One region of the Modicisalibacter sp. MOD 31.J genome, then DNA from elsewhere that is predicted to be linked to it. Evidence: predicted binding sites of a transcription regulator. Region 1 holds the regulator's gene; each other region holds the start of a gene.
What was found. Region 1 encodes sigma-54, which starts transcription at its own class of promoters, with help from an activator protein. Its sites were predicted from a motif close to TGGCACNNNNNTTGCTNT; they were not measured.
Positions count from the first base shown of each region.

Region 2: the regulator sigma-54 is predicted to act here: its motif matches at 2,603-2,620, upstream of codB (cytosine permease).
Region 3: the regulator sigma-54 is predicted to act here: its motif matches at 2,951-2,968, upstream of KGR00_RS16290 (ammonium transporter).

Region 1 covers NZ_JAGXFF010000001.1:1,163,217-1,168,327, forward strand. The annotation lists gene KGR00_RS05155 (HPr family phosphocarrier protein) at 91-360, opposite strand; gene rapZ (RNase adapter RapZ) at 347-1,237, opposite strand; gene ptsN (PTS IIA-like nitrogen regulatory protein PtsN) at 1,337-1,831, opposite strand; gene raiA (ribosome-associated translation inhibitor RaiA) at 1,842-2,150, opposite strand; gene KGR00_RS05175 (RNA polymerase factor sigma-54) at 2,322-3,734, opposite strand; gene lptB (LPS export ABC transporter ATP-binding protein) at 3,900-4,625, opposite strand; gene lptA (lipopolysaccharide transport periplasmic protein LptA) at 4,658-5,111, opposite strand, start outside.
Region 2 covers NZ_JAGXFF010000002.1:974,988-980,098, reverse strand. The annotation lists gene codA (cytosine deaminase) at 1-22, opposite strand, end outside; gene KGR00_RS10205 (PucR family transcriptional regulator) at 33-1,286, opposite strand; gene codB (cytosine permease) at 1,288-2,544, opposite strand; gene KGR00_RS10195 (CocE/NonD family hydrolase) at 2,841-4,877, opposite strand; gene KGR00_RS10190 (glycine betaine ABC transporter substrate-binding protein) at 4,959-5,111, opposite strand, start outside.
Region 3 covers NZ_JAGXFF010000004.1:502,667-507,777, reverse strand. The annotation lists gene KGR00_RS16300 (methylglyoxal synthase) at 1-88, shown strand, start outside; gene KGR00_RS16295 (DUF3141 domain-containing protein) at 199-2,709, opposite strand; gene KGR00_RS16290 (ammonium transporter) at 3,038-4,231, shown strand; gene KGR00_RS16285 (DUF533 domain-containing protein) at 4,298-4,660, opposite strand; gene oadA (sodium-extruding oxaloacetate decarboxylase subunit alpha) at 4,872-5,111, opposite strand, start outside.

The sequences.
Region 1 (5,111 bases):
TCGGCGTCCTCGATCGTCCTGGCGGGTGGGGCGCCATTCTAGCATCGCCGACTGACAGCGGCGCGCTTGCCGGGCGTTCCCGGCGGCGGGTCAATGTTCCTCGTCGAAACGCGCCGCGAAGAGCGCCTCGAGGGCCTCCAGGGCGTCCTCGGCCTGGGGGCCTTCGGCCTCGACGGTCAGTCGAGTGCCGCAGGGCGCGGCGAGCATCAAGAGCGACATGATGTTGGCGGCGTCGGCGCTGCGTCCCTGGTGGGCCACGCTGACCCTGGCGTCGTATCCCTGGCAACACTGGACGAGCTTGGTGGCGGCCCGGGCATGCAGGCCGCGCTTGTTGATCAGGGTGAGTTCACGCTGGGGCACGGGCCTCTCCCACTGCCGTCTGGATCCCCAGTTCGCGATGGCGGATGCGAACCTGGAAACGCTCGGTGAAGTGGCGGGCGAGACGCTCCACCATATACACTGAGCGGTGCTGACCGCCGGTACAGCCGATGGCCACCGTCAGGTAACTGCGGTTGCTGGCGCGGTAGGCGGGCAGCCAGCGTTCCAGCCAGCCGCGGATGTCGTCGACCATGGCGGTGACATCGGGGTAGCTCTCGAGGAATTCGACGACCTCGCGGTCGCGGCCGCTGAACGGCCTCAGGCGCGGGTCCCAGAAGGGGTTGGGCAGGCAGCGTGCGTCGAACACCGTGTCGGCGTCGAGGGGCACGCCACGCTTGAAGCCGAAGGATTCGAAGGTCAGGGTGAGCCGGTCGCTGCGGTGATGGGCCACCTGTTCGGCGATACGCCCGCGCAGTTCGTGAACCGAGAGTTGCGAGGTGTCGATCACCAGATCGGCGAGATCGCGAATCCGCGACAGGGCGTCCTCCTCGGATTCGATCGCCTCGGCGAGCGTCATCTCGCTGTCGCGGGTCAGCGGGTGGCGGCGGCGAGTCGCCGAATAGCGCTCGAGGAGGATCTTGTCCTCGGCGGTGAGGTAGACCACCTGACAGTCGATACCGCGGCTGCGTACCGTGTCGAGCTGGTCGGGAAAACGCGCGAGGGCGACGGGCAGATTGCGGGCGTCGATGCTCACGGCGATGCTCGAGCGGTCGGTGTCGTCCTGCTGGAGCTCGTCGATCAGGGCGTCGAGGAGCATGGCCGGCAGGTTGTCGATGGCGTAGAAGCCGAGGTCTTCCAGGGCCTGCAGGGCGATCGACTTGCCCGACCCGGAACGACCGCTGATGATCACGAGCTGCATCGAGCGGCTCTCCCTGGTGGCGATGAGTAAGGCGGGGCGACGCGGCGCCCCGGGGAATGTTGACACGTTTCGCGCGTGGCGCGAAGCGGTGTCCGGCCGTCAGGGAGCCTGTCGCGCACTGGCCGACGGGTCGCCCTGGTGGCGGATCGCGTCGAGCAGGATGTCGTAGAGGTCGCGCTGGCTCTCGCTGTGGCGCAGACGACTGCGCGTGTCGGCATCGTTCATGATGCCGGCGACCTGGCCGAGCAGCGCCAGGTGCGTGTCATCCGCTTCCTCGGGAACCAGCAGGACGAAGATCAGATCGACCGGCTCGCCGTCGACCGCATCGAAGTCGATGGGCTCCTGGAGCTTCAGAAAGCCGGCGATCGGGGCCTTGCAGTGCGGATTGCGCGCATGCGGAATGGCGACACCGTTGCCGATGCCGGTACTGCCCAGGCGTTCCCGTCCGATCAGCCGGCTGAAGACTTCCTGGCTGTCGAGGCTGGGCGTGTTCTGCGCGATGAAGGTACTGAAGAACTCCAGTACGCGTTTCTTGCTCCCCCCGGGCACCGCGAACAGGGTGCGCTCGGGGGGAAGGATGGCTTCCAGTGTCATGATGGAGGGGTCAGCGGGCGCCGGCGCCTTGCGCGCGGGCCTGGGCCTTCTCCTTGTGCTTGACGAGCTGGCGGTCGAGCTTGTCGGCCAGCGCGTCGATGGCGGCGTACATGTCCGCATTCTCGGCTTCGGCGTGCAGATCGGCACCGGCGGCGTGCAGGGTACAGGCGGCCTGTTGACGCTCCTTCTCGATCGACAGCGTCACCTGGGCCGTGGTGATGTTGTCGTAATGGCGTTCCAGCCGCATGAGTTTCTCGTTGACGTAGTCACGCAGAGCATCCGTCAGTTCGACGTGATGGCCGGTGATGTTGGCTTGCATGGGCACGCTCCTGTTACCGCGGGTGGTGGCTCGATTGTAACCCTTTTTGCAGCTTAGCAAACCCCCGCGGGATTACCCGAGAGGCAGGCGTGAAATTTGTCGTTCGCGGGCGGGCGTGTCGGCGGGGTGACGGGGAGCGGCACCTTCCCTGTGCCGGGCGGGACGCGGTGTTCAGGCGAGGCGCTTGCGCTCGCTGGAGGAGGGGATGCCCATGGCCTCGCGATACTTGGCCACGGTGCGTCGCGCGACCTGGATGCCGTCCTCGGCGAGCAGGTCGACCAGCTTGCTGTCGGAAAGCGGCTTGCGCGGCGGCTCCTCGCCGATCAGTTTCTTGAGCCGGGCGCGGATGGCGGTGCTGGAGTGCGCGTCGCCTTCGCCGCCGACGTGGCTCGAAAAGAAGTACTTGAGTTCGAAGACGCCGCGCGGGGTATGGATGAACTTCTGGGTGGTCACCCGCGAGATGGTCGATTCGTGCATCTCCACGGCCTGGGCGATGTCGGCGAGGATCAGGGGCTTCATGGCTTCCTCGCCGCGCTCGAGGAAGTCGAGCTGGCGCGTCATGATCTCGCGGCCGACCTTGAGCAGGGTGTCGTTGCGGCTCGACAGGCTCTTGATCAGCCAGCGGGCCTCCTGCAGGTGCTGCTTCATGAAGGTATTGTCGTCGCTCTTGTCGGCGCGGCGGATCAGGGCGGCGTAGTCGGGCTGGATGCGCAGCCGTGGCAGCGCCTCCGGATTGAGCTCGATGCGCCAGCCGTCGCGTACGCGACGGGCGAGCAGGTCGGGGATCACGTAGTCGCTGGCACTGTCGTCGAAGGCCTGGCCCGGGCGCGGGTCGAGCGCGCGGATCAGGGCGATCACCGAATCCAGCTGGTCGTCCTCGAGGCGCAGGCGCCGCTTGAGCAGCTTGCGATCGTCACCGGCGAGCGCTTCGAGGAACTGGCGAACCAGGCGCTTGGCCTGGGGCAGCAGCGGCGTGTCGTCGGGCAGGGTACCGAGCTGGAGCAGCAGGCACTCGCGCAGGTCGCGGGCGAACACCCCGGTCGGGTCGAACTGTTGCAGACGGTAGAGGACCTGCTCGACGTCGCTGGCGCGGAGTCCGGCGAGGCCCTGGGCGCGAAGTCCTTCGGCGAGGGTGTCGAGCTCGCCGTCGAGATAGCCGTCGGCGGTGATCGCGTCGATCAGGGTCTCGGCGATCAGCCGCTCGCGGGTGTCGAGATCGGCCATGTCGAGCTGCCAGAGCAGGTGGTCCTGAAGGCTCTCGCCGGCGGCGTTGCGGTCGAAGTCGGGGCCATCCTCGCTGCGACTGCCGGCCGGCGCGAGGTCCTGATAGGTATCGGACCAGTCGCTGTCGACGCTCAGTTCGTCGGGGATGTCCTGGCTCCAGTCATCCTCGGCCGGTTCGCTGGACGTGGTCTCGCCGAACTCTTCCTCCATCTCGAGCATGGGATTGGACTCGAGCGCCTGCTGGATCTCCTGGCGCAGGTCCAGCGTCGACAGCTGCAGCAACTGGATGGCCTGCTGCAGCTGTGGCGTCATGGTCAACTGGGTGCCGACCCGAAGCTGCAACGTGGGTTTCATAGCCATGGCGAAGAAGCGTCATCGAGAGAATTTGTCGACACGTTATCCTGACGCCGAAAGGCTTGCAAGCCTTAAAGCAATAACCGTGCCACTATTCCGGCGGCCGGCTAGCGGCGATGCCTTGCAGGACGCGGCGCCGAGGCAGGAGGGGCGGGACGGCGCCGGTCGCGACTACAGGCGGAATTCGTTGCCCAGGTAGACCTCGCGGACCTTCTTGCTGGCGAGGATCGCCTCGGCGCCGCCCTCGGCGATGATCTGGCCGTCGCCGACGATGTAGGCCTTGTCGCAGATATCCAGTGTCTCGCGGACGTTGTGATCGGTGATCAGGATGCCGATGCCCCGGTCGCGAAGCTGGCGGATGATGCCCTTGATCTCGCCCACCGAGATCGGATCGACGCCGGCGAACGGCTCGTCGAGCAGGATGAAGGCCGGTTCGGTGGCCAGCGAGCGGGCGATCTCCACGCGGCGGCGTTCGCCGCCGGACAGGCTCATGCCCATGTTGTCGCGAATGTGGTCGATGTGGAACTCCTCGAGCAGGTGCTCGAGCTGCGTCCGGCGGGCGGCCTTGTCGAGATCCCGGCGGGTCTCGAGGATCGCCATGATGTTGTCGGCCACCGAGAGCTTGCGGAAGATCGAGGCCTCCTGAGGGAGGTAGCCGATCCCCGCGCGAGCCCGGTGATGCATGGGCGCCCGGCTGAGGTCCTGGTCGTCGATCGCCACTTCGCCGGCGTCGGCGCGCACCAGCCCCACGATCATGTAGAACGAGGTGGTCTTGCCGGCGCCGTTGGGGCCCAGCAGGCCGACGATGCTGCCCTGACCGATGGTCAGGCTGATGTCCTGGACCACCCGGCGATTCTTGTAGCTCTTGGCCAGATGGCTGGCGGTGAGCGTCTTCATCGCGGACGATTCTCCTCGGTTGTCGGCGCTCGTCATTGCGACGACTTGGGGGTGAGGGTCATGCGCACGCGCTGGTCCTGGCTGCCCTGGGCGTTGGAGCGGGCCTGGACCTTGCGACTGTCGAGATAGTATTCGACATAGGCGCCGTTGAAGGTGTCCTTGGCCTGATGCAGCTCGGCGTGGCCGATCAGTTCGACGCGGCGCGCCCCGGCATGGTAGACGACGGTGTCGCCCCAGCCCTTGACCAGTTCGTCATCGGGGGCCGGGCGCTGCTCGAGGTAGGCGCGCTGCTGCTGGCCGGTGGCGGTGACCCGGGTCACTTCGCCCTGGTCGTTGCGTTCGATCTCGACCCGGTGGGCCTTGAGCACCATGCTGCCCTGCTGCATGTCGACGTTGCCGGTGTAGACGGCGGTGCCGGCGCGGTCGTCGAGCTCGAGGCGATCGGCGGCGACGTTGATGGGTTGGCTGGCATCGCTCTCCAGCGCC
Region 2 (5,111 bases), on a different contig from region 1:
GACGGGCGTTGACGATTTTCATGGGTCCCTCTTCAGTGATCCCTGGACGTGGAGAGCTGGCTGTCGATGGCGTGATGCTGGAACAGGATCTGCTCGATCAGTAGGGCGTTCTGCAGGTTGAGCCTGACGAAGGCATCCCCCAGGCGGTGGCCGATCAGTTGCTCGATCCGTTTCAGGCGATGTCTCAAGGTGTTGCGATGAATGCCCAGGCTTTCGGCGGTCTGCTGCTGGTTGCCGAACCGGTTCAGGTACTGGGTCAGGGTGTCTTTCAGCTGCAACGACGGGGCGTCGCGGGCGAAACACAACTCGCCGAGCTGCTCCTGGCAGAACTGGGCCAGCAGGTTGCGCTGGGGGATCGCCGCGAACAGCCGGGCGATCCCCAACTGGTCGTAGAAGAACAGCCGCTGACCACCGTGCTGCACGGCGAATTGCACCGCCTGTCGGGATTGTTCCACGGCGGCCGACAACTGGCTGAGGCCGGGTTGCAGGTCGCTGGCGCCGGCATACAGCGTCAGCTCCGGCAGCTGGTTCTGCAGCAGGTCCAGCGCGGCATGCAGGTCGTCGGACAGGGCACTGGCGTGGTCCTTGTCCGCGGGCCAGATGGCGATCAGGTCCTGTTCCAGCACCAGTACCGGCCAGTCGATGCCACGGCGTTTCAGCAACTCGCCAAGGTGTTGTTCCAGTTGGTTGCGCTGATGGATCAGTTGCCAGCGTTGGTCGGGATCCTCGCTGAGCAGGCGCTGATGGAAGGCCGACAGCCGCACGCAAACCGCCGCATAGGGGCGTTCATCGTTGAGGCCCAGTTCGGCGGCACGCAGGTGGATGAGCTCGGGGGCGTCGGCGAAGCCGTTGATCAGCCGGGTCAGGAACAGCTTGATGGATTGGCCGATCAGGTTGTCCTGCACGATGGCGTTGCTGATCACCTCGGTGACCAGCACCATCTTCAGCGAGTAGGGCTGCTCGAGAATCGGGAAACTCAGCGAGTTGGCCAGATCCAGCACGCCGGCGGGGATCTCGCGGATGTACTCGGGGCCGGTGAGGATCACCAGGCCCGCTACCCGGTGTTCCACCGCCTCGCTGACCAGTTGCTTGAGGTTGGCCTCGCTGCGGGGCAGGTTGATGCCGGTGACGAAGACCAGTTCGCCGCCCCGGACCCAGGGAACGATGGTGTCGTTCTCGGCCACGTAGGGCCAGCGCACGGGGCGGTTGCCGCCTTGCAGTCCGGCCCGGAAACGGATCGCCTCCAGGCCGGGCAGCCGCGGTATCTCGGCACAGGTGATCGCCATGTCAGTCCTTGGCTGGGCTTGGCAGCGTGGCGCGCAAGGGCAGTTTCAGCAGCACGGCGTAGCTCGCCGCCGCCACGATGACGCCCACCAGCGGCGGGATTAGCGGAGAGAGGTAAGCCGCCGTGGAAGCGATCGCGTAGGCGGCCAGCCCGGTCCCGTTGAAGGCGGGCAGACGGACCTCGGCCAGCGCCGGGTAGCGGCCTTTGTGCTTGAGCCAGAAGTCCGCCATGATCACGCCGCCGATCGGCGGGATGAAGGTGCCGAGCAATACCAGGAACGGAATCAGCAGATTATACATGCCGCCCACCGCCAGCACGGTGCCGATGGCGGCGCCGGCCACGGTGACCACCCGGCGCTTGTCGGTACGCAGCAGGTTGCAGCCGGCCACGGCGAAGTTGTAGATGGTGTTGTCCTGGGTGGTCCAGATGTTGAGGAACAGCATCAGCACGGCCAGCGTCACGAAGCCCTGGGCCAGCAGCACATCGACGATATCCGCCTGCTGATAGATCATCGTGCCCAGCGCTCCGGTCAGCACCATCAGGCCATTGCCGACGAAGAAGGCGCCCAGCGTCGCGATCACCGCAATCCTGGGGGTACGGGCGAAACGGCTCCAGTTGGTGGCCTGGGTGCCGCCGCTGATGAAGGTGCCGATCACCACGGTGATGGCCGCGGCGACGCTCATGCTCTCGCTGGGTGTCTGGCCCGCCAGGCCGGCGAGCCCGCCCACGTCCACCATACCGGTGTAGAGACTGATCAGGATGAACAGCAGCATCGCCGGTACGGCGATCCGGGACAGCAGGTCGAGCCCGCGAAAGCCGATCATCGCGGTGATGCAGAAGGCCAGGCCGAACAGCACCATCAGCGGCGTCTCGAGCGCTGCCGACAGGCCCAGCGTCTTGACCAGCACCACGGCGATGGTGGCGGTGCCCCAGGCGTACCAGCCGATCTGAGTAAAGCCGAGGAGGGCGTCGGAGAGCTTGCTGCCCACCTCGCCGAAGCAGAAACGCCCCATCAGCACCGAGTTGAGACCGCTCTTGCAGGCGATATAGGCCAGGGCCGCCGCATAGGCCCCCAGTAGCAGGTTGCCGACGAGGATCACCCACAGCAACTCACCGAACGAGAAGGCGCTGCCGAGGGAGCCGCCCGCCCACATGGTGGCAGTGAAGAAGGTGAAACCGAGTAGCACCGCCGAGGTGGAAAGCAGCCCCTTGCGTTCGCCGTTGGGCACTTCGCTCAATGGGTAATCCGAGGTTTCCATGACGTCCTCCGCATGACGTTCGTCTGAGCAAAGGGGGCCCCCTTGCCGTATCACCCAGTAAGCAAGGCGCGTTCCACTATTTCGGCGGACGGGGAAAGAGGGCGCGTGTTTGTCGGTTTTCGCCCCTAACTATGTCGATAATCGGTGCAGCCTGCACAATCGGGTCGAGGCGGCGTGCCAGCATTGCGAGGGCACGCTTGGTTCGTGCCCCGTCCTGGTTCATGGCATGCGCCTTTCGGGGGCGGGATGGGTAGAAGGGCGACCCCGGCGTTTCCGAATGACACAGTCGCTGGCCATCACACCCAGCGGCGGGGGCGCCGCGTGATCCAGCGTCGATCGATGAATCGTTCGCCGTTCTCGAAGGCCTGCAACCGCGCTTCCAGATAGAACCCGTCGGCGTCGCAGTGCAGTTGTGCCCAGGTCTCGGTGTGGGCGCACCAGTCGTCGCGCCGGAAGGTCTGCCGCCAGCTCTTGCTCATGGTCGCGGTGGCCGGCGCGTCGGGGTGGATGGCGTAGCGTTCGTCCGCCGAGGCGACGTTGCGCAGGCCATGGTCGTAGGCGATCTCGCCGAAGTCGTCGACGATGGCGTGCCGCGTCCAGCCGTCGGTCAGCGAGTGGCTGACCTCCCGGGACTGGCCGCCCGCGCGCACCACGCGATGCTGCACGGGGCCGGAGAACACCGCCGGCGCGAAGCTCACCGGCGGCGTTTCGTGCGCGTTGCGCTCGGGCAGGACGAGGCGGCAGCCCGCCTCGTGCAGGGTCAGGGTGACCGGGTAGGGACTCGGCCAGACCAGCGGCCAGTAGGCGGTGGTCACCGAGACGCGCAGCCGGTGGCCGGCGACGAAGCGGTGACAGGCCTGGTTGAGGCGCACGGTGACGTCGAGCGGGGTATCCGGGGGCACGTCGGCCGGGGCGGCGTGGCTGTCGCGGTGGCAGAGGTTGAGCACACCGTAGGAGACGCGCTGCGACACGCCATCCGGCGATACGTCGCAGAGCCGCACGATCAGGTTGGCGCGGGGCTGGTCGACGCTGACGCGCAGCGCCAGTTCCGGGCGTCCCAGGATCACCGTGTCGCTTTCCAGCGGCGGAGTGTCGTAGACCAGCGAATGGGCGTCGTCGGCGCGCTGGTCGCCGGCGATCTCGGGGCCGCTGCTGTGAGGGATGTACTCGCCGCACTGCAGGCCGTTGTCGGCGGGTGCCCACAACCGTGCCTCGCGGTGGGTGGCGTCATCGTCCGGCGCCTGCAGACGGCCGTCGCCCAGCGCCAGGGTGTGCGAGCGCACGTGCGGGCTCGGCCACTGCGTCTCGGCTAGCCACTCCCCGGGAATGTCGCGGCGTTGCGGGTCGGCGCCGGAGAAGCCCTGGCAGTACACGCGGTAGAGCGGCTCCGCCATGATCCCGGTGTCGCGATCCTTCAGCCAGTGATCCCACCAGCGCAGCGCTTCCTGGAGGAAGCCGATGGTCGGTCCCGGCATCGCCAGATGCGGGTAGGCGTGGGGCCAGGGACCGACGATGCCGCGTCGCGGCCCCGGGGCGTGTTCGAGAATCTCGGCGACGAAGTTGACGTAGGCGTCGGCCCAGCCGGTGACCGCCAGGATCGGCGTGGTCAGCCGCGCATAGTCCTCGCACACCGACCCGTGGCGCCAGTAGGCGTCGCGTGTCTGATGATCGAACCAGTGCTCGGCGACGAACGGCTGGTGGGCGAGCCGGTGTCGCCAGAGTTCGCGCCAGTCGTCGCGCAGGGCGGGATCGGGCGGACGCGACATGAACGACAGCGACGACGCCGCCCAGCCGAAGTTCTCGTTGAGTACGCAGCCGCCCTTGTAGTGGACGTCGTCGTGGTAGCGGTCGACCGTGGCGCCGACGGCGATGATCGCGGCGAGCGCCGGCGGCCGGCGAGCGGCGACCTGCAGCGAATTGAAACCGCCCCAGGAGATGCCCAGCATGCCGACGCGCCCGCTGCACCAGGGCTGCGCGGCGATCCAGGCGATCGCCGCGACGATGTCGTCCTGCTCGCCGCTCAGGTATTCGTCCTCGAGCACGCCGTCAGAGTCGCCGCTGCCGCGCAGGTCGATGCGCAGCGCGGCATAGCCGTGGCCGGCGAAGTAGGGGTGCATGCGTTCGTCGTCGGCGCTGGTGGCATCGCGCTTGCGGTAGGGAATGCACTCGATGATCGCCGGGACCGGGTGTGCGTCGGCGTCCGCCGGTCGCCACAGGCGCGCCGCCAGGCGCGTGCCGTCGGGCAACGGAATGAAGAGCGCCGGCTCCTCGACGATGGCGTGCGGAAAGTCGCGGACTTCCCGGGCGTCGGGTTGGCTGCCGCTGGGAAACATGGCCTGTCCTGTCGTCGGAACGGGGCGATGCCGGCATCGCCCCGACGGTGAAAGACGGAAAAGGGTGGGAGAAAGAGGAGATCAGATGAGGTCGTGTTCGGTCAGGAAACTCCGAGCCACCTTGTCGATGTCCTGATCGTCGATGTCCACGCGGCTGTTGAGATCGATCAGCGTCGTGTCGTTCAGGGCGGCGGACATGCGGTTGAGCAGTGGCTTCAGGTCGGGATGCGCCTC
Region 3 (5,111 bases), on a different contig from region 1:
CATCATCACCTCGCCCTATCTGTCGGAAAATCACGACGTCGATGTTCCCGACGCCAGCGACTGGGTCGCCTCGCGTACCCAGCCCTGAGGGCCCGAGCCCCCTGGCGAGACGTGAAAAGGCGCCCCCGATCACTATCGGGGGCGCCTTTTTTCGCGACGAGCCATCGGATCAGCGCGGGTGGCGGACCCGCGACAGGCTCAGGAAGAGCGCTTCGGCGGCGTGCGCTTGCGACGGTTGCCGGTGGTGCGCTGGCCCGGTTCCTTGCCCGCCGCCTCGGGGTTCGTGGTGCCCTCGCTCGGCCCCGATCGCTGGGTTTCCGATGCCGCCTGACCCGCTGGCTGCGCCGCCGGTGGGGCTTCCGCGAGCGTCTCGGCCGTGTCATCGCCTGACGCTTCACCGTCCTGCGCCGTGCGCGTCCCGGACTGGCGCTTTCCGGAGGCAACCGCTTCGGCCTCGGCTTTCTCGACCTCGGCCTTGCCGGTCTCGCCACCGAGGGCCGTCACCGGAGACGCGTCGCGCACCGCCTGACGCGCCCGAAGGAACAACGTTCTGACCTTTCCCAGGCGATCCTGGGTGCGATCCGAGAGCGGCGCACTGGCTTCGACCACGTGCTCGATGTGCTGCAGCTGCGCGTCGATAGTCTCGGCACTCTCGCCTTCCAGCAGGGTCGGTAGCGCGCCGAGCGCGGCCTGCGGGTCGAGCTTGAGAATGAAGAACTGCTCGCGCACCAGCGCCTTGAACCGTTCGAGGTCGAGATTGGGCTCGACTTCGGCGCGGGTCGCCTTGAGGCGCTGGAAATTGCGCTCGTCGGTCGACGGAGCCCCGCCGAGCACGAAGATGATCGCCCGCATCACGGCATCGTGAACATCGCCCTGATCGATCCTGGCGCGCATCTCTTCGCGGCGCTGGCTGACGAAGCGACGGTGCTCCGGCTCCTGCCCGGGGCGGCGGCTCGGCACCGCGCCGCGATCGACGCCCAACCCGGCCAGGATCTGCAGCCAGGGCTGGCCATAGATCTCCATGAACGTCCACTCGGTGGCGCGGTCACGCACATCGCGATAACTGTCCAGCATGCGCACGATGTCGTCGGAGAGCATGCGTTCGGCGATCCGGAAGGGGTTGTTCTCCCCCGCCCGGGCGCGGTTGGCACGGACGTAATCGGCCATCACCGGCAACGGGACGGTCGCCGGGTTGCGATCCGACAGCAGCTTGTAGCCCAGCCGGATGGGGTGCATGCGGCGAATCCAGCGTGCCGCTTCGGGGGTCATCAGGGCATGCATCCAGGGCTGCAGGTAGCGCTGGTAGAGCCCCAGGTTGATCTCCGACAGCCGCGCCACGGTGGCAAAGCGCCGCTCGTCCTCGTGCAGCGGCTGGACGATCTCGTCGACGTCCTTGAGGCCTCGCGGCGTGAACTCGAGCAGGTAATCGCCGTCGACCGGTGCTGCCTCGCTGGGCGGGCGCTCGGTGACCTGCGTCTCGTAGAGACCCGGGGGCAGGATGTCGATGTAGTCCATGTTGGCGGTGAACTCGGCATGCTCCTTGCGCGAGACGCTGCCCGACACGAAGATCCCCAGATGGCCGGTGGTATCGTGGACACAGTAGACGATGGTCTGCTCGTTGGCCTGGATGTCCTCGACGCTGTCGTAGAGGTCGGTGATCCAGCCCAGCGCCTGGGGCGGCGGCGTGATGTCATCGCCCTTGGAACAGAACACCACGATCGGCGAGCGGATGTTGCGCAGGTCGATGCGGCGCCCGTCGCGGGTCAGCAACTGGGCGGTGCTCAGGCGATTGCCGACGAACAGATTGTCGACGATGTACTGGATCTCCTCGCCGGCCAGCACCACGTGTCCGCCCCACCAGCGTTCGAATTCGAGGTAGCGATCGGCCTCGGTGTCGATGTTGGCGAACAGCCGGTACTGCTTGGTCCAGAGCGTGTTGGCCGGATTGAGCTTCTCGAAGTTCTGCACCAGCCAGGCGCCGTCGAAGTTGCCGGCCCCCAGGTCGCTGGCGAAGGCGGTGACCCAGCTGCCGCCGGTCATGCCGCCGCTGTAGCGCATCGGCGCCTTGCCGCGCTCGCCGGCCCAGTAGGACAGCGGTGCGCCGGCGATCAGGATGGGCCCGAAGCAGTCGGGCTCGAGCGCCGCCGCCATCATCAGCTGCCAGCCGGCCTGACAGTTGCCCACCACCATCGGTTTTTCGACGGTCTGGGGGTGACGCGCGATCACCTCGTGGAGGAAATGCGCCTCGGCCTCGACGACGTCCAGCACGGTCTGGCCGGGCACCGGAAACGGCAGAAAGCCGATGAAGTAGCACGGATGCCCGGCACGCAGCGCCACGCCGATCTCGCTGTCGGGCTTGAAGCCGCCGATGCCGGGCCCGTGGCCGGCACGCGGGTCGACGACCACGAAGGGCCGCCGGTCCTCGTCGATCTCGATGCCCTCGGGGGGCACGATGCGCATCAACTCGTAGTTGACCGGACGCGGCAAGTCGCGCCCATCGACGAGCAGTTCGACCTCGAATCCCAGCACGCTGGGCCGGGTCTGCTCCATATGCTCGAGATACTGATTCCCGCGCTGGCGCATGACGTCGAGATACAGCACGCTGCGCTCGACGGTGTCGCGCCAGTAGTCGATGGCGGCCTGACCGAGCCCCAGGGGGTCCCAGAACGCCGACATCGTCCGCGCGAGAGAAGCTTGAACGGGAAGCATGAGTGGGCTCCGATGAAATTTGCTGCACTGCAAGATCAGCATAACGCCATCCGGGCGTGGTTGCAGCCGGCAATCATGAAAATCGGGCCTGCGGGCGAATGCGCCAAACCGTGGCACCGAGACCGCCCGAAAGCACAAAAACAGTGCACAAGATCCCCGACGACGCACCCGAATAGCGCACAACACGCACCAGAAATGCTCACCCTACGCCCAACCCGTTGAGAAATGGCGATAAAAAAGCTGGCACAAAACGTGCAAGCCCCTTTACCGCAGTGCACGACCCCGCTAGTTCACCGCAACGAACCCGTAGACAACGAACTCACACGCCATGACTGACATTCCCTCGAGTGCCGACGTACTGTTCCTGCTGCTGGGCGCCTGCATGGTACTGGCCATGCACGCCGGCTTCGCCTTCCTGGAGGTGGGTACGGTACGCGCCAAGAATCAGGTCAACGCCCTGGTCAAGATCATCACCGACTTCGCCGCCTCGACGCTGGCCTACTTCGTGGTCGGCTACGCCATCGCCTATGGCAATGGCTTCTTCGCCAGCGCCGAGCAGCTCTCGCTCGATCACGGTTACGGCCTGGTCAAGTTCTTCTTCCTGCTGACCTTCGCCGCGGCGATCCCGGCGATCATCTCCGGCGGCATCGCCGAGCGGGCACGCTTCTACCCGCAGTTCACCGCCACGCTGCTGCTGGTAGGCCTGGCCTACCCCACCTTCGAAGGCATCGTCTGGAACGGCAACTGGCAGATCCAGGCCTGGCTGGAAGCGACCTTCGGTCAGCCCTTCCATGACTTCGCCGGCTCCCTGGTGGTCCATGGCTTTGGCGGCTGGGTCGCGCTGGTCGCGGTGCTGCTGCTGGGTGCGCGCCGGGGCCGCTATCCGCACCATGGCGCGGTGGCCGCCCATCCACCCTCGAGCATCCCCTTCCTGGCGCTGGGATCCTGGACGCTGACGGTCGGCTGGTTCGGTTTCAACGTGATGTCCGCCCAGACGCTCGACGGCATCAGCGGACTGGTCGCCGTCAACTCGCTGATGGCGATGGTCGGCGGCATCCTCGCGGCGATGGCGCTGGGCCGCAACGACCCCGGCTTCATTCACAACGGCCCCCTGGCGGGCCTGGTGGCGGTCTGCGCCGGCTCGGATCTCATGCACCCGCTCGGTGCACTGGCCACCGGCGCGGTGGCCGGCGCGCTGTTCGTGGTGCTGTTCACGCAGACGCAGAACCGCTGGCGTATCGACGACGTGCTGGGGGTCTGGCCCCTGCACGGGATCTGCGGCGCCTGGGGCGGTATCGCCGCCGGACTGTTCGGTCAGCAGGCGCTGGGGGGCCTGGGCGGCATCAGCCTCGCCTCGCAATGCGCGGGAACGCTGCTGGGCATCGTCCTGGCACTGATCGCCGGGGCCGGCATCTATGGCGGATTGAAGGCCATCGTCGGCATTCGCCTCAGCGAAGAGCAGGAATTCGAGGGCGCCGACCTGTCGCTGCACAAGATCAGCGCCACACCGGGTCGTGACTGACCCCGTGGCCGGGATCGTCAGGCCGCGGACGACGCCCGAACGGCCGGGTTCGGGCGTTGCCCCGTGTCAGGGTCCGGGGAAGCCGGGAGCGCGCGGTGCCTCGCCGGAGGCGCCGGCGTCTCGCGGCGCGTCGCCGGCCTCGGACGGTTCGCCGTCCCCGGGCCTCGCCGCCGGCGGCCGGGTCATCTCGCGGGCCTCGTCGGCGTCGTAGCCGCTGCGCTGCCGACGGGTCTGCCAGGCCAGCGCGCCCAACCCGGCCACGACGCCGTACTTGAGCGCCTTGCCCAGCAGGCCGCGGCCGTGACGACTGCTGAGCAGCAGGCCCAGGGCCCCGCCTGCCAGGGCACTGCGGGCATCCACGCGACCCGCCTGGTCGCAGCAACGGTCGATCAACCGGCCAAATTCGTCGGAGGTATGTCTGTCGTCCATGAGGTGTCTCCCATTGGTTCCTTGGTGGCTCTCTTGAGGAGGGCCAGGTAGGCGCCAGATGCCGGCGTGACAAGACCGACGCCCGGCGACTCGATGCGCCCCGCTAGCCGAATAATCCGGGTAGCAACGCTGACAGCATAGGCGATCGTGGCCGCGACGGAAAAAACCCGGCACAAGGCCGGGTCAGCATGACACCAGGCGACGCGACGCGTCACTCGATCTCGATCAGCACCTCGCCGGGGGTGACGCGATCGCCGCGGGCGACGTGGACCGCCTTGACGCTACCGGCGACGCGGGCGTGAACCTCGGTTTCCATCTTCATCGCCTCGGTGATCAGCACCGCCTGGCCTTCCTCGACCGAATCGCCGACCTCGACCAGCACGTCGACGATGTTGCCGGGCATCGAGGTGGTGACATGACCGGGCTGCGAGGCCTGGGCACGCCCCGCACC